DNA from 4 places in the Microbispora sp. H10836 genome. Region 3 is predicted to be linked to each of the others. Evidence: riboswitches for the same ligand, from Rfam matches in the RefSeq annotation. Region 3 holds a riboswitch; each other region holds the start of a gene.
The links. A riboswitch is a leader RNA that binds a small molecule or an ion and turns the genes downstream of it on or off. The one in region 3 is predicted to bind cyclic di-AMP.
Positions count from the first base shown of each region.

Region 1 (5,197 bases), on a different contig from region 3:
ATGGTGGCATGACCAGGGAAACCAGTGCGACCGAGGTCGCCGGACCGCGCGAGACGTACGGCGAGCACGACGATGGTGGACAGCGGGCCGAGAGAGGCGACAGGACGACGCGGCATTTCACGATCCACCACGACGGCGTCACGATCCCGGTGTCTCGCGGCGGCCGGGGACGACCGCTGGTCCTGTGCCCCGGGCTGAACTCGACACAGGCCGACCTGCGGGAGCTGGCCGAGCTGCTGCGGCACGACCACGACGTGGTGACATTCGACCTGCGCGGCCATGGCCTCGCCGCCGACCATCAGCTGGTCTTCACCCATGCCCCGGAAATCGCCCAGATCATCCGTGGCGTGGAAGGCCCGGCCGGCCACGCGACCTCGTGAGCGACTCCCGGAGACCGGTCTGATGCTGACCATCGGCGAGCTGGCGTCCTATGCCGGAGTGACGGTGCGCGCGGTACGGCACTACCACGCCAAGGGGCTGCTGCCGGAGCCGGAGCGGGACCACTCCGGCTACCGCAGATACGACGCCGGCGCCGTGATCGAGCTGATCAGAATCCGAACCCTCGCCGAGGCCGGGGTTCCGCTGGCGCGGGTGCGGGAGCTGCTGCAGTCCGGTGAGGAGGAGTTCGCCGCGGCGGTCGCGGACATCGACAGGCGGCTGCGGGCGGAAATCCGGGAGCGGCAGCGGCATCGCGAGCGAATTGCCCGGCTCGCCTCCGGGGACAGCCTGGCACTCCCCCCGGAGGTGGTCGAGTATCTCGACCGGCTGCGGGCGCTCGGGGTCGACGAGCGGATCGTCCGGGCCGAGCGTGACGGCTGGATCCCCCTGGCCGCGCACTCACCCGGGCGAGTCGCGGAGTGGATGGCACGCAAGCGGGAGCAGATCGACGACCCGCGGCTCGTCGGTTTCTACCTCACCTTGAGTCAGGCTCTCGATCGAGACGACGACGACCCGCGGCTGGTCGAGCTGGCCGACAAGCTGGCCGTCTACATCACGCGTATGGCCGACGAGCGGGGCGAGCACTATGTCGACGACACCGACATCGAGTCACCGCTCGTCAAGCTCATGGACACGCTGGCGGTCGACACCGTGCCGCCGGCGCGTCGGCTGATCGAGCTGCTGAAGCAGCGAGGCTGGACGGGCTGGACCAAGCTCGAGCGCGTGGCCCCCAGACCGGCTGCGCCACCTCGGAGGCCGGCGCCTTGAGCATCAGCGCCGGGCGCCTGCGCGGCGGGCGGGGGTATGGCGAAGCGCGCCGGGATCACCGGCGCGCTTCGTGGGTCGGGGCGTCAGCCGTCAGGCGGAGGCGGCGGCTTCGCCCGGGTACATCGGGTAGCCGTACCCGACAGCCTGCCAGGTGGGACGGGTGCGGACCTCGACGGCGCCGTTGCCGGTGTTGCCCTCGATGGTCCGGATGGTGCCGTCGCCGTTGTCCTTGACGACGAAGCCGACGTGCACGATGTCGCCGATGTCCTTGCTGCCGTTCCAGTTGAAGAACACCACCGCGCCCGGCTTGGGCGTCCGGCCCCAGCGGCCGTGGTCGGCGAACCAGTTGGCGTGCTCGACGGTGTAGGCGTCGGAGCCCATGACCGGCCCGATGCCGAGCTCGTGGCCGACCCAGGAGACGAACATGTCGCACCAGGGCGCGTTCAGGTAGCCCTTCAGGGTGCCGCCGTCACGGGCGAGGGTCTCCTGGGCGCGGGGAGAGGACATGTACCACTGCTGGAACTTGGTCCCGCCGCCGTAGGCGTTCTCCCTGATCCCGACCTGGCTCTTGGCCAGGCTCAGCACGTCGACCGCGCTGACCTTGGGCAGGGTCGAGGCGATCTCGGCCATGGACTGCGCGGCCGCCGGGCCCTTGCCGGTGGCGGGGTTGTCGGCGTGCGCGGCCGGCGCCGCGACCAGCACGGCCGAAGCGAGGGCCCCGCTTACGAGGGCAGCGCGAACACAGGTGTTGAGGACGTGCATGGTGGGGCGAACTCCCTTACTTCCATGCCGCCTACCGGGTTAGCTGACGGGTTCGGGCTGGAAGGCGCCCTACGGCATGGCAGGCATGCCGATTCACCCCAGGAGAGGTGGGTCCCCGGCTCCGCGCGGACGCGGACTCGGCGGCCGGGCGGCAAGCCGGGATCGGCCGGCCGCGTCGGTCTGAGGAGGGCTTCTTGGCCAATGAATGAGCAAGTGCGCCCTGAGCTGCCTAAAAGGTAATAGACCAGGTCAAACCGGTCAAGTTAGAACAACTCGGATTTTACTCGCGAGTAGGGAGAGGCCGGGCGACAGTGGGTAGGGAAGCCCGGATGTGATCACCCCTGGCGGGCCCGGGCAGGCGTACGGTCACCGCCAGGCCGCCCTCCGGCCGGGCGAGCGCCTCCGCCGTGCCGCCGTGTGCCACCGCGATGGCCTGGACGATGGACAGGCCCAGCCCCGCCCCCCGGGCGGAGCGGACGCGGTCGCCGCCGAGCCGGCGGAACGGCTCGAACAGGTCGTCCACCTCGTAGGGCGGGACCAGGGTCCCGGTGTTCTCCACCGTCACGCTCACTCCGCTCTCGTCCTCCCGCAGCCGGACCCAGACATCCCCGTCCCGCACGTTGTACTTGATCGCGTTCTCCAGCAGGTTGAACAGGCAGCGTTCCAGGAGGAGCGGATCGCCGTACGCGACCGCCCGGCACAGGTCCTCGTGGACGACCACCTTCCTGCGGCGCGGCTGCAGATCGATCTGCTCCATGGCCGTACGGACGACCTGCCGCAGGTCGACCGGCCTGCGGGCGGTGAGCTCCTGTTCCGACTGGGCCAGCATGAGCAGGCCCTCGATCAGCCGCTCATGCCTGGCGTTGGTGCCGAGCAGCGCCCGGGCCAGCGCCTTGAGGTCCTCCGACGCCGCCGGCTCCTCCAGCGACACCTCCAGCACCGTACGGTTGACCGCGAGCGGGGTGCGCAGCTCGTGGGAGGCGTTGGCGATGAACCGGCGCTGGGCGTCGAACACCCGGTGCAGCCGGTCGAGCATCGCGTCGAAGGTGTCGGCGAGCCGTTTGACCTCGTCCTGGGGGCCGCTCAGGGCGATCCGCTCGTGCAGCGTGCTCTCCGACAGCCGCTGCGCGGTCTCGGTCACCCGCTCAAGCGGGCGCAGCGCGCGGTCGGCCACCAGGTATCCCAGCAGAACCGCGACGGCCCCGACCAGGATCATGACGATCACCGACGACCCGAGGACGTCGCTCAGCACGCCGGCCGCCCCCTGCTCGACATCGGTGCGCACCCGCCGCGCGAGCATGTCGGCGTCGGGCAGCGCGCCCCCCGGAACCGCGTCGGAGGCGCCCGCGCCGGTCACCTTCGACGCCACCGCCACCACGAACCGCTGGTTGAGCGCCCGAGCCGTCAGCAGGTGGGTGAACCACAGCAGCACCGACCCCGCCACGAAGAACAGCCCGCCGTACAGCAGGGTGAGCCGCATGCGCAGGCCCAGCCTGCCCCAGAAGAACAGGGCACGGGTCACAGCCGGTACCCCCGGCCCGGCACGTTCTCGATCACGGCAGGGACGCCCAGCTTGCGGCGCAGCGAGGTGATCGTGACGCGCAGCACGCCCGTTCCGGCGTCGGAGTGCTCGTCCCACACGTCCGCGCGCAGCCGTGCCGAGGTGACCAGGTCGCCGCCCGCCCGCATGAGCTCGTGCAGCACGTCGAACTCCCTGCGGCCCAGCGCCACCTGCCGCCCGTCCCGCACGACCGTACGGCGGGCGGGGTCGAGCCGGATCCCGGCCCGCTCCAGCACGGGCGGCACCGTACGGGACGAGCGCCGGGCCAGCGCCCGGACCCGGGCCACCAGCTCTGCGAACGCGAACGGCTTGACCAGGTAGTCGTCGGCGCCCAGGGACAGGCCCCCGACCCGGTCCCTGACCCGCCCGGCCGCGGTGAGCATGAGGATGCGGCTCGCCCCTCCGGCGCCGATCAGCTCCCGGCAGACCTCGTCCCCGTGCACGTCGGGCAGGTCGCGGTCCAGCACGACCACGTCGTAGTCGACGTAGGCGGTCAGCTCCAGCGCCTCCCGGCCGTCGTAGGCCACGTCCACGGCGATCGCGTGCAGCCGCAGCCCCCGGGCGACGGCGTCGGCCAGCTGTTCCTCGTCCTCGACCACGAGCACCCGCATCCCAACCTCCCGCTCGGCTTCGAGAGTGACGCAGGAGGTGTTAGCCGCGGATAAGCACGGATAAGCCGATCTCGCTTATCCGCGTTTAGCACCGCCTCCGCTGGCGTTGGGCCGCGTCCCGGGCGAACGGCCCGGGAGAGGAGGAGCGACTCATGCGCATACGACCGCCGCGTGCCCTGGCACCGGCCCTCGGGCTCGCGCTGGCACTGGCCGCCTGCGGCGCGGCCCCCGCGGACGACGGGATCGCCAGGGCCGACGGCGCCGCCTCGACCGCGACGGCGAAGCCGTCCGCGCCGGGCCCGGCCGACCGCCAGGAGGCCCAGCTGAAGTTCGCCCAGTGCATGCGCGAGCACGGCGTGGACATGCCCGACCCCGGTCCCGACGGCCGCGTCCGCATCACCGGCAAGAAGGGCGAGGAGGCCACGATGCGTAAGGCCATGCAGGCCTGCGAGCACTTCATGAAGGACGCGGTCGGCGACAAGCTCGGCGGCGACGACCCCGAGGCGCGCGACCGCATGGTCAAGTTCGCCCAGTGCATGCGCGAGCACGGCGTCGACGTCGCCGACCCGGCCCCCGGGCAGGGACTCCAGATCAAGATCAAGCCGGGTCAGGAGAAGGCGATGGACGAGGCGCAGAAGGCCTGCGAGGAGTCCGCCCCGGGGAGGAACGGGTGAGGACGAGCCTGGTGATCGCGGGCGCCGGCCTCCTCGCACTGGCCGCGGGAACGGTCGTCGCCGTGGCGGGCGGCGACGACGCCGGCGCGGCCGAGCCGTCTCCGCCCCCGGTCCCCGCCACCGCGCCGATCACCCGCCAGGACCTGGTCGACACCAAGACCGTCGAGGGGGCGCTGACCTACTCGGGCGAACGGCGGGTCAGCACCGACGCCTCCGGCACCGTGACCTGGGCGCCCGCCGAGGGCGCGGTCGTCCGGCGCGGCCGCCCGCTGCTCAGGGTCGACCGCAGGCCGGTCGTCCTCATGTACGGCACGCTGCCGATGTACCGGCCGCTGCGGCAGGGCGTCGACGACGGCCCGGACGTCGAGCAGCTCGAACGCAAC
Region 1 covers NZ_JABBWU010000007.1:255,462-260,658, reverse strand. Annotated here, with positions in the region: gene HHX30_RS40660 (alpha/beta fold hydrolase) at 9-380, shown strand; gene HHX30_RS15955 (MerR family transcriptional regulator) at 403-1,206, shown strand; gene HHX30_RS15950 (CHAP domain-containing protein) at 1,297-1,968, opposite strand; cyclic di-AMP (ydaO/yuaA leader) riboswitch at 1,983-2,121, opposite strand; gene HHX30_RS15945 (HAMP domain-containing sensor histidine kinase) at 2,249-3,490, opposite strand; gene HHX30_RS15940 (response regulator transcription factor) at 3,487-4,140, opposite strand; gene HHX30_RS15935 (hypothetical protein) at 4,293-4,814, shown strand; gene HHX30_RS15930 (peptidoglycan-binding protein) at 4,811-5,197, shown strand, end outside.
Region 1: it holds a riboswitch for cyclic di-AMP, as region 3 does, so the genes downstream of both, HHX30_RS15950 (CHAP domain-containing protein) here and HHX30_RS41185 (C40 family peptidase) in region 3, are expected to answer to the same signal.

Region 2 (5,197 bases), on a different contig from region 3:
GCTCGTCGGTCAGCGCCCAGCCCTTCGCCCGCACCTCGCGCAACATCGCGTCGCGCTCCTGCCGGCCGGGCCGCCACCGCGGCTCGATGCCCGACCGGCTCGGCTCGGCCAGCACCCGCTCCAGCTCGTCCGGCGGCAGCGCGGCGAGCAGCACCTTGCCCAGGGACGTCTGCAGCGCCGGAAACCGCGTCCCGATCTGCACCGAGAGGGCGACGATCTTCGGTACGGCCACCCGGGCGACGTACACGATGTCGGACCCGTCGAGCTGGGCGATCGACGAGGACTCGCGCGTCTGGGCGACCAGCCGTTCCAGGTGCGGCCGGGCGACCTCCCACAGTCCCGTCGAGCGGACGTAGGAGACGCCGAGCTCGAGCACCCGCGGGGTGAGGGCGAAACCGCCCTGCTCCGCCCGGGCGTACCCCAGCTCCTGCAGCGTGAGCAGGATGCGCCGCGCGGTCGGCCGGGCCAGTCCGGTCGCGGCCGCCACCTCGGTCAGGGACATGACCGGACGCCCCGGCTGGAACGCCCTGATGACATCGAGGCCGCGCGCCAGCGCCTCGATGAAGTCGGGTCCAGTGTCGCCTCGTGCCATGAACGCCTCTTCCGCTCGAACTCGCCGAGTCAACTTTAGACCCTGCCAGCCTGTCGCTGTCCGCCTGACGGCGAGAGGAAGAACCCGGGATGCCCAGGTTCGCTCCGTCATTGCGTGACGCCCGGCGGCGGAAGCCTCTGACACGACCGCTCAGCGGACCTATGTCCGCTCCAGCGGCGGACGCCACGACAGTGCGGCGAGAAGTGTGTCCGGCCGCCTTCCCAGGGGACCGCGCGGCCTCGCGACCGGCAGGAGGCCCGGGAGGCATGACCGGCATCCGGCCGGGCACGTCTCCCGAGGCGGACGGCGAGCGGAGGGCGTCGCGGTCCGGTCACGCGGAGGGACTCGCTGCGGAACAGGTCCCGCGACTCCCGGGGTGCCTCCGCGTGCCGGGCCGCCGCTCCGCTCCGGCCCGATCACCGTGTCCGGACGAAAACGGAGGTGGTTGTGATGAGGGGACGCGTGCTGCCCTCGGCCCTGCTGGCGGCCGGTCTGCTGAGCGGCATGGGCGGGTACGGCGCCGCCGCCTTCGCCGGCACGCCGGCCCTGCCCGCCGCCCCGGCCGCCACGACGCCGGCGGCCGACCACAACGAGCATGACGTCATGTTCGCCCAGATGATGATCCCGCATCATCGTCAGGCGGTGGAGATGTCGAAGCTGGCCGAAAGCCGGGCGGCCGACGCCCGGGTCAAGCGGCTCGCCGAGCGGATCAAGGCCGCCCAGGCTGCCGAGATCCAGGCGATGAGCGGCTGGCTCACCGCCTGGGGCGAACGGGTGCCCGATGAGAGCGCCGCGCCGGCCCACCACGCCATGCCCGGCATGATGTCCCCCGAGGACATGCGGCGCCTCGAAGGCCTGTCCGGACGGCCCTTCGACCGGGCCTTCCTCACGATGATGATCCGGCACCACGATGGCGCCGTGACCATGGCACGGGACGAACTGCGCGCCGGAGCGTACGAGCCGGCCCGGCGGATGGCGACGTCCGTCGTCTCCAGCCAGTCGGCCGAGATCAAGGAGATGAAGCGCCTCCTGGAGTGAGGCGGCCGCCGCCCGGCCGCCGCCCCTGCGACGCGGGCTCGCGGGAGATCACCGGGTGCGGCGCCTGCGGTGCCGTCCGCCGGAGGGCGCCGCCGCGGCCTTGACCCGGAGCCCGGTCACGGCGGTGGAGACCACCGCGAAGAGCAGACCGGCCGGCAGGACGGCGTCACCCGGCGACCACACGACGTCGGGAGACTGCCCCTGTTGCGCCGCCATGTTCCTGGTGGCCGGCCCGGCCGGACCCTGGACACTGGCGTTCACCGCGGCCACGGGCTGGACCGTCACCGGCGCCTTCGGCGTCGCCTTGACCTTGCGCGGCAGGCCGTACCCGACGATCTTGCTCTTGTCGCGCACCTTCCGCTTCAGCCAGACGCCGTCGACGTTGCCCTCGATGGTGTGGACCTTCCCGCCCGCGACCTTCTCGACCACGCCGACGTGGTCGATGTCGCGGACGTTCTTGGTTCCCGACCAGTCGAAGAAGACCACGGCGCCCGGCTCGGGCTTGTCGCTCCAGGCGTGCTGCTTCTTGAACCACTTGGCGTGCCGCGTGGTCAGCGCGAACTCGCCGACGTGGTCCTGCACCCCGGCCCGGTTCGCCGCCCAGGAGACGAACATGTCGCACCAGGGTGCGGTCTTGAAGTCGGGGTCCTTGGCCACGTTGTCGGCGTACCATTCGCCGAACTTCGTATGTTTTCCCGCTCGTTCGCGGTAGCCCAGTTCCGGGCGGACGGCGTCGAGCAGCTGTCGAGCTATGGGATCGCTGGAAATCGGAGGCTCCTCATGGCGCGCTTCGAGACATGACGAACCGGCCCACCGGGCGTGACGGCATGACGGCATGGCCGTACGAGGGCACGGCCTCGCGGCGGGGCGGAATCAGAAACGGGAGATGTGGCAGCCCGTCACGGGCGCGCCATCACCCCGGAAGCCTGGAGACGTTCCAGGGCGGGCATGCGGTCCGTCGATGCGACGCGGACCGGATCGGCAGGTGGAGCCGACACTCCACGCGCTCTCCTCTCCTTGGCCGCCTACCGGGTTAGCTGACGGGTTCGGGCCAGGAGTAGCCCTACCGGATGGTCCGGATTCACCCCAAGAGACATGGGTCCCCGGTTCCCGGGATGAATGACGTCCGGGATTCGGCGGTCGCCGGTCGTCCTCGGGTTGAGGACCGCACACCGGCGCGACACGGGAAGCATAGTAGATAACAAGTAAGACACGGCCCAAAAACCGGCAAATGGCCCCATTCGGGCCGGTGTCGCGCGACACTTCCGCTGGTCCTCGCGGTCGCGGTCCGCCCTCGGTGAGATACGCCACACACCCGTACGGCACGCGCGCCCGGACGCCCGATCGGGTCAGAGCCGCCGCGCCCGGGCGCGGCGTCACTCGCCCGGGCGGCAGTCCCGCACCCCGCCGCGCTCGCAGCGGCCCGACATCGCCTCCGCGGAAACTTAGTTAGCAAAAGAAACTACTATCGTGAGCTTCCGGACGCGGCCACGCCGCCGGCCGCGCGCGACCCGATTCCAGGGAAGGACCCCAATGACCGACGCGATGTGGGCCGGCACGGTCGCCGTCACCGGACACGAAGGCGCCGAGCTCGAGGCGTACGCCGCCCGGCCGCTCGATACCGGCCCTCACGGCGGGGTTGTGGTGATCCACCACCTGCCCGGGTACGACGAGGCCACCAAGGAGGTCGTGCGCAGGTTCGCCGCACACGGATACGCGGCCATCTGCCCCAACCTGTACTCCCGCGAGGGCGCCGGTGTCAGCCCGGACGACCAGGCCGCGGCGGCCCGGGCCAAGGGGGGCGTCCCGGACGAGCAGCTCGTCGGCGACGTCGCGGGCGCCGCGGCCTACCTCAAGGGCCTGGAGCACGCCAACGGCAGGATCGGTGTCATCGGCTACTGCTCCGGCGGCCGGCAGACGTTCCTGGCCGCCTGCTCGCTCCGGATCGACGCGGCCGTCGACTGTTACGGGGCCTTCGTGGTCACCGCGCCGCCCGCCGACTTCCCGCTCAAGGCCGAGCCGCTGATCTCCCGGGCCGCCGACCTGTCCTGCCCGCTGCTCGGGCTCTTCGGCGCGGCCGACAGGTTCCCCTCGCCGGACGAGGTCGCGGTGCTCGACGCCGAGCTGACGAGACTCGGCAAGGAACACGAGTTCCACGTCTACCCGGACGCCGGCCACGCGTTCTTCTCCGTGGACCGGCCGAACTACCGACCCGCCGCCGCAGTGGAGGGCTGGAAGAAGATCTTCGGTTTCTTCGGCCGCCACCTCGCCGCCTGAGGAGGACCAGATGTGCACCTATCTCACCGAGAAGATCCGGATCGACGGCGCCGCCAAGGGGGCGTCGGGCTGGTTCACGGTCACCGACGGCATGGTCTACGTCGACCATCCCTACCATGCCTGCCAGGAACACACGGTGAACATCGACTTCACCAACCCGGCCGAGGGCCCGTCGGCCCGGGTCGCGATCGAGCTCACCGAGGAGGCGGCGCTCGCCCTGGTCGACGCGATCCACAAGGCCCTGGCCGCGGCGCCGCCCGGGCTCGCCTCCGCCGCCCGCGGGTCCGCCCCCGCCTGACCGCGCCGTGCGGCACCGGCGGCGGGCCCGGAGGCCCGCCCCCGCCTGACCGCGCCGTGCGAGCCGCCCGCCGGAGGATTTCCGGGCAGCGACCGGCCCCGGACGGGTCACTCGTCGAGCGACATGTACAGGCGGGTGCCCCACGGCCGGTATCCGACGCGTTCGTAGACGCGCCGCGACCCCTCGCCGCCGTACTCGAGCCACACCGACCGCGCGCCTCGGGCGAACATCTCGGCGGTCAGCGCGGCGGTGACCGCGGCGGCGACGCCTCGGCCGCGGAAGGCCGGGCGCGTGCCGACACCGGCGAGTTCCGACGTGCTGACGGCGGGGGCGGAGCAGGTGGCCGCACCGGCGCAGCCGCCGTCCTGCGCCCGGACGAACCGCACCGCCCCGCCGCTCTCCTCCAGGCGGCGCAGCCGGGCCGCGCCTTCCGGCGAGGCGGCGAACCCGGCGCCGAACGCCTCGGACAGGGCGGCGTCGATCGACAGGTAGTCCTGGTCCGCGACCGGCGTCTCCACCGGGGGACGGTCGTCGCTCCGCGGCGTCAGCGTGTCCGGGGTGCAGACGAGGTAGTCGTGCACCGCCTCCACGCCGAAGCCCGCCTGTGTGAGCGCGGGCTCCACGCCGGGCGCGGCGTCCGGCGCGAACTCGAGCCGGGGCCCCAGCCCGCGCTCGCGGAACGCCCCGACCAGCGCCGCGACGTCCCGCGCGGACGGCCGGGCTCCGGGCAGGGGGGTGGCGTAGTTGACGTACGGGCTGCGGGTTCCGGGATCGAACCCGGCGACGAAACCGCCGGTCTCGACGACCTCGGGGCGGCGGCGAAGGTTGGCCACGGCAAAGCTCTGGACATCGATGTCCACGGTGATTGGACCTCACGTTGATGACGAAGTGGAGCGCGCTCCCGCCACGTCGAGCGGGCGATGAGCCGCGCGGGGGCCGTCCCCGTCGGGGACGCGGACGGTGCGCAGGGCACCGCGGCGTGGGGCCGCCGT
Region 2 covers NZ_JABBWU010000009.1:119,174-124,370, forward strand. Annotated here, with positions in the region: gene HHX30_RS18265 (IclR family transcriptional regulator C-terminal domain-containing protein) at 1-592, opposite strand, end outside; gene HHX30_RS18270 (DUF305 domain-containing protein) at 1,043-1,630, shown strand; gene HHX30_RS18275 (CHAP domain-containing protein) at 1,679-2,287, opposite strand; cyclic di-AMP (ydaO/yuaA leader) riboswitch at 2,637-2,779, opposite strand; gene HHX30_RS18280 (dienelactone hydrolase family protein) at 3,164-3,907, shown strand; gene HHX30_RS18285 (DUF6295 family protein) at 3,918-4,205, shown strand; gene HHX30_RS43295 (GNAT family N-acetyltransferase) at 4,313-5,065, opposite strand.
Region 2: it holds a riboswitch for cyclic di-AMP, as region 3 does, so the genes downstream of both, HHX30_RS18275 (CHAP domain-containing protein) here and HHX30_RS41185 (C40 family peptidase) in region 3, are expected to answer to the same signal.

Region 3 (5,197 bases):
CGCGCCCCGCGGGGTCCGGGTGATGTTCAGCGCGCCCGGGGAGATCGCCGACGACCTCATCCGCACGCTGGTGCGGGCGGAGCCGCCGGGGCGGGCGATCGCGGTCGTCTCCTCCGACCGGGAGGTGGCCGAGTCGGTGCGCCGCATGGGCGCGCGCCCGGTGCCCTCGCTCCTGTTGCTGCGCCGGCTCGGCCGGGGCTGAGCCGCCGTACGCACGCTCCGGACCCGCGTCGTCGCCCTGGGTCATGACCACCGCGAATACCTGCGACTAGGTTGAAGCTTCAAGATCGCCTAGATAGAGTCGCGCGCAGGTTTCGTAGATCTAAAAAGGGGGCCTCAGTGCGAGGGCGTGTGCCGGTGGCCGCCGGTCTGGCCGCCGTGGTCCTGCTGACGCCGGTGACGGGCGCGCAGGCGGATCCGAAGCCCACAGTCGCGCAGGCCAAGGCGAAGCTGAACAAGCTGAACGAGCAGGCCGACAAGCTCGTGGACCGCTATAACGCGGCCAACGAGAAGTGGAAGAAGGCGAGGCAGAAGTACCTCGCCATCAACGAGGACTACAAGAAGCAGAACGTCCGGGTGGAGGAGCTCCGCGCCGGGCTGGTCACGATGGCCGTCAACAGCTACCAGGTCGGCGACATGGGGTCGTGGGGCGGCGTCTTCTACAGCTCGAACCCCGACTCCATGCTCAGCGGCCTGGCCACGCTCAACCACATCTCGGCCGAGCGTGCGGGGCGGCTTCGCGAGTACGAGGGCGCCATCCAGGGCCTCAAGGACCGCCGTGACCAGAGCAAGACGCTCTACAAGGAGGCCGCCGACGTCAGGAGCGAGCTCGCCGACGAGAAGGAGAAGGTCGACAAGCTCGTCAGGGAGCAGATGAAGCTGCTGCGCTCGCTCGGGACGTACAACCCCGGCAATCCGAACAGCGCCGGCGTCGTCTACACCGGACCGGCGTCGGGTAACGCGCTGTCGGCCCTCCAGTTCGCCTACAAGCAGGTCGGCAAGCCGTACCGCTACGGGGGCACCGGGCCGGACTCCTGGGACTGCTCGGGCCTCGTGCAGGCCGCCTGGTCGGCGGCGGGGGTGACCCTGCCCCGGACCAGCTACGAGCAGTGGGCCTGGGGCGCGAGCCGCAGGGTCTCCCTGGACGAGCTCCAGCCGGGCGATCTGCTCTGGCACGCCGGTTACGGGCACGTCGGCATCTACGCCGGCGACGGCAAGGTCGTCCACGCTCCGCAGACCGGGGACGTTGTGAAGATTGTCACACTCGCCGAGTATCACGCCATCGGTGCTGTCCGTCCCTGACGTCTCGCCCGGATCTGTGATGGTTGTGCCTCATGTGGCCGGATTGGGCCCGTGTGACGGGACTGTGAGCAGAGTCACATTTAGTCATCCGTGCTGCGGGTAAGCTGCGGTTTCTTCTTCTCGGCCTTCGTTATCCGATCTTTATCCGGCGCGAGGGCTTTGCCGAACGCGCCGGGTCCTGGGTAGCTTCTGGGCCGCGGCGGGCACGCCTCGCCGCCGCGAACCGGTCCGGCCGGCCGGTAGCGCAACCATCCACCGTCATCGGCGCCTCCAACACCCTCCCCCTCGCGGGATCCCCGGCGCCGATGGCCTGCCGAGTCCGTGCAGTCAGGAGGCACGGAGCCGGGGAACCATCGACCTTCACGCGAAGGTCCGGGGTGAATCGGCGCATCGCGCGCCGTAGGGCGACTTCCCCGCCCGAACCCGTCAGCTAACCCGGTAGGCGTTTGCGGAAGAGCCGAGGAGAGATCCTGTCTACCACCCCCGCTAGCCTGTCCCGTATTGCCCGAATTGCCCTGGGAGGTGCCGCTTTGACGGCATCCGTAGGGGTCGCCGGTGCGCATCCGGCGGCGGCCGACACGGTGACGGTCACGGTCGTCAAGACAGCCCCCGAGACGAAGACGACCACGAAGACGGCCACGGCGACCGGTGCGAACACCGCCGCCCGCGAGGCCGCGGCGAAGAAGCAGGCGACCAAGAAGAAGTCCGCCGCCAAGCGGAAGGTCAGCAGGACCGCGCTCCAGCGGGCCAAGGCCCGGCGCGCGGTGCAGATGGCCAGGAAGCAGATCGGCGACCCCTACCGCTACGGGGCCACGGGACCGGGCGCGTTCGACTGCTCGGGCCTGGTCCAGTACGCCTGGCGCAAGGCGGGCGTACGGCTGCCGCGCACGACGTGGTCCATCCGGGGCACGGTCAGGAAGAAGGTGTCCTGGGGGCACTTCGAGCCCGGTGACCTGATCTTCACCAGCGGCGGCGGCCACGTCGGCATGTACGTCGGGCACGGCAAGATGGTCCACGCTCCGCACAGCGGCACGCGGGTGCGGATCGACAAGCTGGACGCCTACCGGAGGAGCACCTTCGTGGGTGCCGTCCGTCCGGGCGTCTGAGGGCGCCGGTCACCAGCCCCCTCGACCGGCGCCGTCCTCGCGGCCCCGTCCACCTCGCCGAGGTGGACGGGGCCGTGGCATGTGCTGGTTACCATGCACGGCGTGACTGTCACGAGTGGCGTGCCCGTAGTCGTGCCGGGCGGGCGCGCCGAGGCCGGTCGGCGCCGGCCCGGCGATCCGTCCCACGGGGCCGTCCGTCCCCGCCGTGTCGCGGCCGTGGCCGTCGCGCTGGCCGCGCTGCTGGCCGGACCGGGGGCCGCGGCCGCGCCCGATCCGCTGCTCGCCCTGCGGCTCGATGCCCGCGCCGCCGTGCGGGAGCATCCGGGCATGTGGACCGGCGCCTCCGTCGCCCGCGGCGCGCGCGCGGTCGTCGTCGGGTCGCCCCGGCCGCTGGTCGCCGAGATCGCCGCGCTGGCCGATCGTGCGGGCCGTACGGTGACGAGGATCTGGGGCGGGTACGGCGGCGCGGTGGTCCTCGTGCCCCGCGGCGCGGAGCAGACCGCCGTGCTGGCCGCGCCCGCGAAGGTGGACGGCCTGGCGGCCGTCGCCACCGGCGGCCGGGTGATCGTGCAGCCGGCCGCGTTCGCCCGCCTGTCCGCGACGGGCCGCCTGGTCGTCGTGACCCACGAGCTGACGCACGTCGCGACCGCCGGTCCCCGCGCCGTCCCGATGTGGCTCATGGAGGGCTTCGCCGACTACGTGGGCTACCTGGACAGCGGGCTGCCGGTCCGCACGGTGGCCGCCGAGCTGGCCGCCGACGTGGCCGCCGGCAGACCGGCGCTGCGGGAGCTGCCGGGGCCCGGCGACTTCGCCGCCAGGCCCGCCCAGGCGTACGAGGAGGCGTGGCTGGCCTGCCGCTACATCGCCGCACGGTTCGGCGAGCGGAGGCTGGTCGCCCTCTACCGCGCCGCGCGGCGAGAGGAGATCGGCGCCGCCCTGCGGGAGGTGCTCGGGCTGACCGCCGGCCGCCTGACCCTCGAATGGCGGGCGTACGCGCGCGGGCAGCTCGCCCGGTCCTGATCGGCGTACGGCGGCGGTACGGCGGCGGCTGCGACAATGCCTTCTCGGGCGGCGCGGGCGGACCGCGCGGCCACGCCGGGGGGTGAGATGACGAAGCGGACGCTGATCGTCACGAACGACTTCCCGCCCAGACCGGGCGGCATCCAGGCGTTCGTGCACGGCCTCGCCTCCCGCCGGCCGCCCGGCTCGGTGGTCGTGTACGCCCCGCGCTGGAAGGGATGCGAGGACTTCGACGCCCGCCAGCCGTACGAGGTCGTCCGTCACCCCTCCTCGCTGATGCTGCCGACGCGCTCGGTGGCGAGAAGGGCGGCGGCGCTGGTCGAGGACGGCGCCACCGTCGTGTTCGGCGCGGCGGCGCCGCTGGGGCTGCTCGCCCCCGCTCTGCGCGCCGCGGGCGCGGGCCGGATCGTCATGCTCACCCACGGGCACGAGGCGTCCTGGGCCCGGCTGCCCGGCGCGCGCGCCCTGCTGCGCCGTATCGGTGCGGGGGCCGACGTCGTGACCTACCTCGGCGAGTACACCCGCCGCCGGATCGCCCGGGCCGTCCCCCTCTCCCGGCTCGTACGGCTCGCGCCGGGCGTGGACACCGCGGCCTTCCGTCCCGGGGCGGGCGGTGACCGGATCCGGGCCTCGCTCGGCCTCGGCGACCGGCCGGTGGTCGTGTGCGTTTCGCGGCTGGTGCCGCGCAAGGGCCAGGACGTGCTGCTGCGGGCCTGGCCGCTCGTCCTGCGGCGGGTCCCCGGCGCGGTCCTGCTGCTGGTCGGCGGCGGCCCCTTGCGGCGGTCGCTGGAGCGGAGCGCCGCCCGGGCCGGCCTGCGCGGCTCGGTGGTCGTCACCGGGTCCGTCCCCTGGGCGTCCCTGCCGGCCTACTACGACGCGGGCGACGTGTTCGCCATGCCCTGCCGCAGCAGGTTCGGGGGCCTGGACGTCGAGGGCCTCGGCATCGTCTACCTGGAGGCGTCGGCCACCGGGCTGCCGGTGGTCGCCGGGTCCTCCGGAGGCGCCCCCGACGCCGTACGGCACGGCGAGACGGGCCTGGTGGTCGACGGCGTCTCGCACACGGCGGTGGCCCGCGCGCTGTGCGACCTGCTGGCCGATCCGGCCCGCGCCCGCGCGATGGGCGAGCGGGGCCGGGCCTGGATCGAGGAGGAGTGGCGCTGGGACCTCGTCGCGGCCCGGTTCGCCGCACTGCTGTGACGGGAGGCCGCCTCAGCCGGTGAACACCTCCACGAGCAGGAAGGCGTTCAGCGCGCTGATCACGGCGGCGACGGCGACGCCGGCGACGGTGGTGAGGCGGCGGTTGACGAGGTCGCCCATCAGCTTCCTGCTGCTGGTGAACGCCACGAGCGGGACCAGGGCGAAGGGGATGCCGAAGGACAGCGCGACCTGGCTCAGGACGAGCGCCCGCGTGGGGTCCACCCCGGAGGCCAGGACGGCCATGGCCGGAAGGATCGTGACCAGGCGCCGCGCCAGGAGCGGCACGCGGCGGCGCAGGAACCCCGCCATGATGATCTGCCCGGCGTAGGTGCCCACGCTGGAGGAGGCCAGGCCCGAGGCGAGCAGGGCGAGCGCGAACGCGACGGCGGCCCCGGGCCCGAGCACCTGCCCGAGACCGGCGTGGATGGCCTGCAGGCTCCCGGGATCGCCGCCGCCGAAGGTGGCGGCGGCCACGGTCAGCATCGCCATGTTCACCAGCCCGGCGGCGCCGAGGGCCACGCCGATGTCCATCCGGCTGGCCCGCACCGCCTCCCTGCGCGCGTTCTCCCCGG
Region 3 covers NZ_JABBWU010000001.1:417,464-422,660, reverse strand. Annotated here, with positions in the region: gene HHX30_RS01945 (NYN domain-containing protein) at 1-202, shown strand, start outside; gene HHX30_RS01940 (C40 family peptidase) at 340-1,302, shown strand; cyclic di-AMP (ydaO/yuaA leader) riboswitch at 1,604-1,762, shown strand; gene HHX30_RS41185 (C40 family peptidase) at 1,833-2,408, shown strand; gene HHX30_RS01930 (hypothetical protein) at 2,511-3,428, shown strand; gene HHX30_RS01925 (glycosyltransferase family 4 protein) at 3,516-4,625, shown strand; gene HHX30_RS01920 (Nramp family divalent metal transporter) at 4,638-5,197, opposite strand, start outside.

Region 4 (5,197 bases), on a different contig from region 3:
AAGGTTTTCTCATCGGCGCTGGTACGCCCACCGGTGACGGTGTAGAGCCGGTCAGGGTCTTCTTGGTCGATGGCTCGCCGTGTCATCCGCGGTCGTCGCTGTTCTCCGTTTGCCGCGGTGCCGCGGTGAGGTACACCCCGATCTGCTCCACCAGTTCGTTCATGTTGTGCGCGATAAGCCCCACCTCGCCGTCCTCCTCGGCCACCACGGCCAGGTGGGCGCCGTCCCCGGCCGGCACGATGAGCAGCAGTCCGCCGGCGAACTCCACCATCGCCTGCCCCGCTCCGATGCCGTCCCCGAACTCGGCGGAGGCGCTCAGCGAGAGGCTCTGGATCCCGGCGGCCAGAGCGGAGAGCTGGTCGGCCCCGTCCAGGCCGAGGCCGGCGGTGAAGCACATCTTCAGGCCGTCCCTGGTCAGCACCAGCACATGCCTGATCCCCGGGGTCTTCTCCTTGAGGTTCTCCAGTAGCCAGTCGAAGTCACGATCGGTGGTGTGCGAAGCATCGGTTGTGCTCATAGAAACGACGGGGTGCCCCTTCGGCGCGGGAGGGACGCCCCCTGCCTCCTCATCTGTGAATCCAAAAATGTCCGGTGGTCGGCGGACGCGTGTCAAGAGTCGCCCGGGGCCGGGGGAGGGGCTGAAGAGGAAGTACGCCCACGGCCGCCGGCTTGGCGGAACGCGGCGAACCTCGCAGCCGAGTCAGGCCCCTCGCGCGCGGGCTTGACCGGCGATGCCTGCCGCGCCCTGGTCGCCTCGGCCAGCGTCTGCCCCCGGCGCCGCCTGGGCAGCAGATCTTCGGACTCGTCCGTCGGCCCCTCCTGCGCGGGTACGGCCGGTGCCTGCACGGGGTGGTGGACCGACGCCTCGGCGTCGGGCGGCACGGTGGCCGACAGGGGCTGCGTGATCAGCAGGCGCGGGATCAGCATCACGACCCCCACGCCACCGCGGGCGGACGACCGGAAGCTGACCGTCAGGCCGTACTTGTCGACCAGGCGTCCCACGACCGCCAGGCCCAGCCGGGTACCGGACAGCGTCCGCAGGTCGAGCGGCTCGGACACGAGCCTGGTGGCGTGCTGCCGCTCGCGCGGGCGCATCCCCAGGCCGCTGTCCTCGATCGTGATCACGACGCCGGCGTCCTCCTCGTCCACGTACACGTGGACCTCGGTGCCGTGCGCCGAGAACGTGGCGGCGTTGTCCATCACCTCGGCCAGCGCGTGCATCACGCCCTCGGCCGCGTACCCCGCGACGGCGACGGTGCTGGTGGAGTGCAGCCGGATGCGCCGGTAGGCGCCGATGCGGCCCATCGCGCCGCGCAGGACGCTTTCCATGACGATCGGCCGGGTCCATCGCCGCCCGGAACGGCCGCCGCTCAGCAGCGCGATGTTGTCCGCCAGCCGGCTCATCTGGGAGACGCGGTGGTCCAGGTCAAGCAGGTCGGCGAATACCTCCTCTTGTTCGCCGTACCGCTCCTCCAGTTCGCGCAGCCGGGCGAGCAGGCTGGTGGCCTGTGCCTGCACCCGGGCCGCGGCCCCGGCGCACGCCGCCATCACGGCGGTGCCCCTGCGCTCGCTCTCGGAGAGCTGCCGCGCCGTCTCGCGCAGCAGGTCGCGTAGCGGGTCCTGCCCCGGCTGGCGTATCTCGGCCAGTGCGGCGCTCACCGACATCCGGTCCGTCTGGATCCGCCGGAACAGCTCCGGCAGCGTCTCGCCGATCAGCCGGGAGATCTCGCCCTCGGTCGCATCGCGGGACGCCTGGGCGACGGCGCGCTCGCGTTCGAGCAGTTCGAGCTCGTGCCCGGCCGCTCTGAGCAGGTGCAGCAGCGGGCCGTCCGGAGGCTGCGGTATCTGGGAGAGCGCGTCGGCGACCGAGGCGCCGTCCCGCACCTGACGTCCCAGCGCGGGCAGCGACTCCTCGGCCATTCGCAGTGTTTCCCGCTCCAGCCAGGTGAACCGCGCGCCGGCCCACTCGGCCTGCTCACGCAGCCGGCGACCGGTGCCGGAGTAGTGGACAATGGCCGCGACGGCGCCGGACAGGAGTGCGGCCGAGACCCCGCCGACGAGCGCCATCAGCTCTCTGGCCTCATAAGGGGCGGCGGATATCGCCCACAACCACGCGCAGGCCGTAATGATCATGGCGCCGAGAGAGGCGAGGGTTGCCAGTTCCCTCGGTGAAAACCTTCTCCGCGCCCGGTGGGGTACATCTACTGACATCGGCGTCCTCGGGGTGGCGGCAGAGCATGACAAGGCCGCGTCGAACCTGCTGTTCTCCCTGGTAGGCGGGACGGCCATGCGGTGCCGTTTCACAGCAGGGCGTGAACAGGCAGACACCGTAGCACCATGCCTACGACCAAGAACAGACAGTCACCTCGAACCATGTGGTTCAGTTCTAATCAACCATGAGTCAACTCATCCATTGACTAATACTCACTTTTTGGACATTCATAGATTTATGATGATGATTTTCCCTAGTGCGGCAGCCGCCATTTGCCAGCTGAGCTGGGTGTATGCGGTGGATAGGCGGGCTCGATGGTGGAACCAGCGGGCGCGGGCTTGATGACGGCGGCGCCAGGCCAACCAGTGCAGGTAGACGGCTTGCGGGCCTCTAGTACATCGAGATGTGGACGTGGTCGTAGTGGTTGGCGGTGACTCCGCCGCGGTCGGACATCGTCCGCCAGCCCGGGTGGCCGAGGTTGTAGATGCGCTGCTGCCAGATCACGTACATCACGCCCAGCTTCGGCCCGTTCTTGATGGCCCAGGCGGCCAGGCTGTCGCCCAGCGCCTTCATCTCCGGGGAGGGCATGGCGCCGCCCGAGCTCATCATGAAGTCGCAGGCACGCCCGAGGGGGTGCTCGCCGCTGTTCTCCGCGCGGTAGCAGCCCACTGGAAACCGCAGATCGAAGGTCTTGCCGACCTCGGTACGCATGAGCCGCATGCGGGGGGTGATGTTGTCGGAGCCGGCGGGCAGCTCCGGCGCCCACGAACCACCGGCCCGTCTGCCCGGGGCGATCGGGATGAGGGCGTCGAGCTTGTCCTTGATCTCGTCGATGAGGTCCTCTGCGTCCTCGCGCTGTGCGGCGACCTCGGCGGCCTGCGTCTTGAGCTGTCCGGTGAGCGTCTTGGCGGCGTCCGCGGCGCGTTGCCGCTCGGCGCGGACCTGCTCGAAGTGCTCGAGCCTGGCGGCCTGCTCCTCCTTGAGCTGGTAGTTCAGCGCGGCGGTGTTCATGTCGGGCAGCGCCATCGAGCTGTCGGTCTGGTAGCGCAGCCCGGCCATCTGCCGTACGGCGTCCCTGGCGGCCTCGTAATCGGCCTCCGCCTTGGCCAGCCGCCCGCGCGCGGCCTTCTCCTCGACCCGGGCGTCGGCGAGCGCGACCCGTTTGGCGTTGTAGTCGGCGATCAGCCGGTCGATCCTCTTCCGCAGGTCCGACAGCTCCTGCTTGAGCTGCTTCTCCGTCGGCTTGGGGTCGGCGGCGCCCGGGGCGGCCGCGCCGAACAGGAGGGCGGCGGAGGCGAGCACACCGACGGCCAAGGGGAACGCGCGGGGCAGAGCCCACTCCTCTCCACGTGCCTGCCGGGTTAGCTGACGGGTGCGGGCTGGAGGAGCCCGGGCAGGCGGCTGCCTTGACCCCAGATGCGTGATTGGGTCCCCGGCTCCCGGGCGAGGCGCCCGGGATTAGGCGTACCGGCTGTGACAACCGGTGCCAGGGATACTACTGGTAAAGAAACTCCAGGTGCCACCCAAGTCGCAACCGTTCGGTGATCAAGTCGTGACCACCTCGCGGAGCATCCGGGCGGCCTCCTCCGGGAGCACGTCGTTGACGAACGCGCCCATCGCCGACTCCGAGCCGGCGAGGTACTTCAGCTTGTTCGGCGCACGCCGGATCGTGAAGAGCTGGAGGTGGAGATGGGCCAGGTCGCGCCGGTAGGTGACCGGGGCCTGGTGCCAGGCCGCGACGTACGGCATGACGACGCCGAACAGCCCGTCGAGGCGGCGCAGCACCTCGATGTAGAGCGGCGCGAAGGCGGCCCGTTCCTCGGGCGACAACGCGGGGATGTCGGGCACCCGGCGGTGCGGGTAGACGTGCACCTCGAACGGGTACCGCGCGGCGGCCGGGACGAAGGCCGTCCAGTGCTCGTTGGCGGCCACCACCCGGGGGCCCCTCCGCTCGGCGGCCAGGACGTCCGCGAACAGGTTGCCGCCCCGGTGACGGGCGGCGGCGTCCAGCATCTGGCGCGTACGCGGCGTGACGTACGGATAGGCGTAGATCTGCCCATGGGGGTGCGGCAGCGTGATGCCGATCTCGGCGCCGCGGTTCTCGAAGCAGAAGACCTGCTCCACTCCGGGCAGTGCGGACAGCTCGGCCGTACGGTCGGCCCACGCCTCGACGACCAGCTCGGCCTGCTCGTCGCTGAGGGAGCTGAACGACGCGTCGTGGTCGGAGGTGAAGCAGACGACCTCACAGCGCCCGATCCCCGGCCGCACCTCGCTCAGGCCGCCCACCTGCTCGTACGCCCCGGTGTTGAAGCTGAACGACGGGAACCGGTTCTCGAACACCGCCACCTCGTACGGCGAGGGGATCTCCGAGCCGGGATGGGCCGGGCAGAGCGGGCACTCCTCGGCGGACGGCAGGTGGGTGCGCGTCTGACGATGCCTGGCGACGGCCACCCACTCGTCCATCAGGGGGTCGTAGCGCAGCTCGGAGGCGAGCGGGCGCGGCGGCAGGTCCCTGGGGTCGGTGGCGCCGTGGTCGGCGTCGTCGCGCCGGTCGAAGTAGATCAGTTCGCGGCCGTCGGCGAGATGGGTGATGGTGCGCTTCACAGAGCGGTCTCCAACTTTCAGCGTGCGGTGTTCGGCGTCACAGTGCGGTCTCCAGCGCGGATTCCCCGGACGGATCGGCGAGGAGAAGTTCGCCGGCGTGCTCCGACAGCGCGGCGCGCGCCTCCTCCGGCAGGCCGACGTCGCTCACGACCACGTCGGCCTCGCCGAGGGCGGCGATCGTGCTGATGCCGATCGTCCCCCACTTGGTGTGGTCGGCCAGGACCACGAGCTGCTGGGCGGCTGTGATGAGGGCGCGGTCGGTCTCCGCCTCCAGCAGGTTGGGCGTGGTGTATCCCGCCCTGACGCTCATGCCGTGCACGCCGAGCATGAGGGTGTCGACGTTCAGGGAGCGGACGGCCGCCACGGCCACCGGGCCGACCA
Region 4 covers NZ_JABBWU010000026.1:99,566-104,762, forward strand. Annotated here, with positions in the region: gene HHX30_RS34815 (DUF742 domain-containing protein) at 1-86, opposite strand, end outside; gene HHX30_RS34820 (roadblock/LC7 domain-containing protein) at 83-517, opposite strand; gene HHX30_RS34825 (sensor histidine kinase KdpD) at 610-2,133, opposite strand; gene HHX30_RS34830 (hypothetical protein) at 2,603-3,526, opposite strand; cyclic di-AMP (ydaO/yuaA leader) riboswitch at 3,549-3,687, opposite strand; gene galT (galactose-1-phosphate uridylyltransferase) at 3,758-4,816, opposite strand; gene HHX30_RS34840 (DeoR/GlpR family DNA-binding transcription regulator) at 4,854-5,197, opposite strand, start outside.
Region 4: it holds a riboswitch for cyclic di-AMP, as region 3 does, so the genes downstream of both, HHX30_RS34830 (hypothetical protein) here and HHX30_RS41185 (C40 family peptidase) in region 3, are expected to answer to the same signal.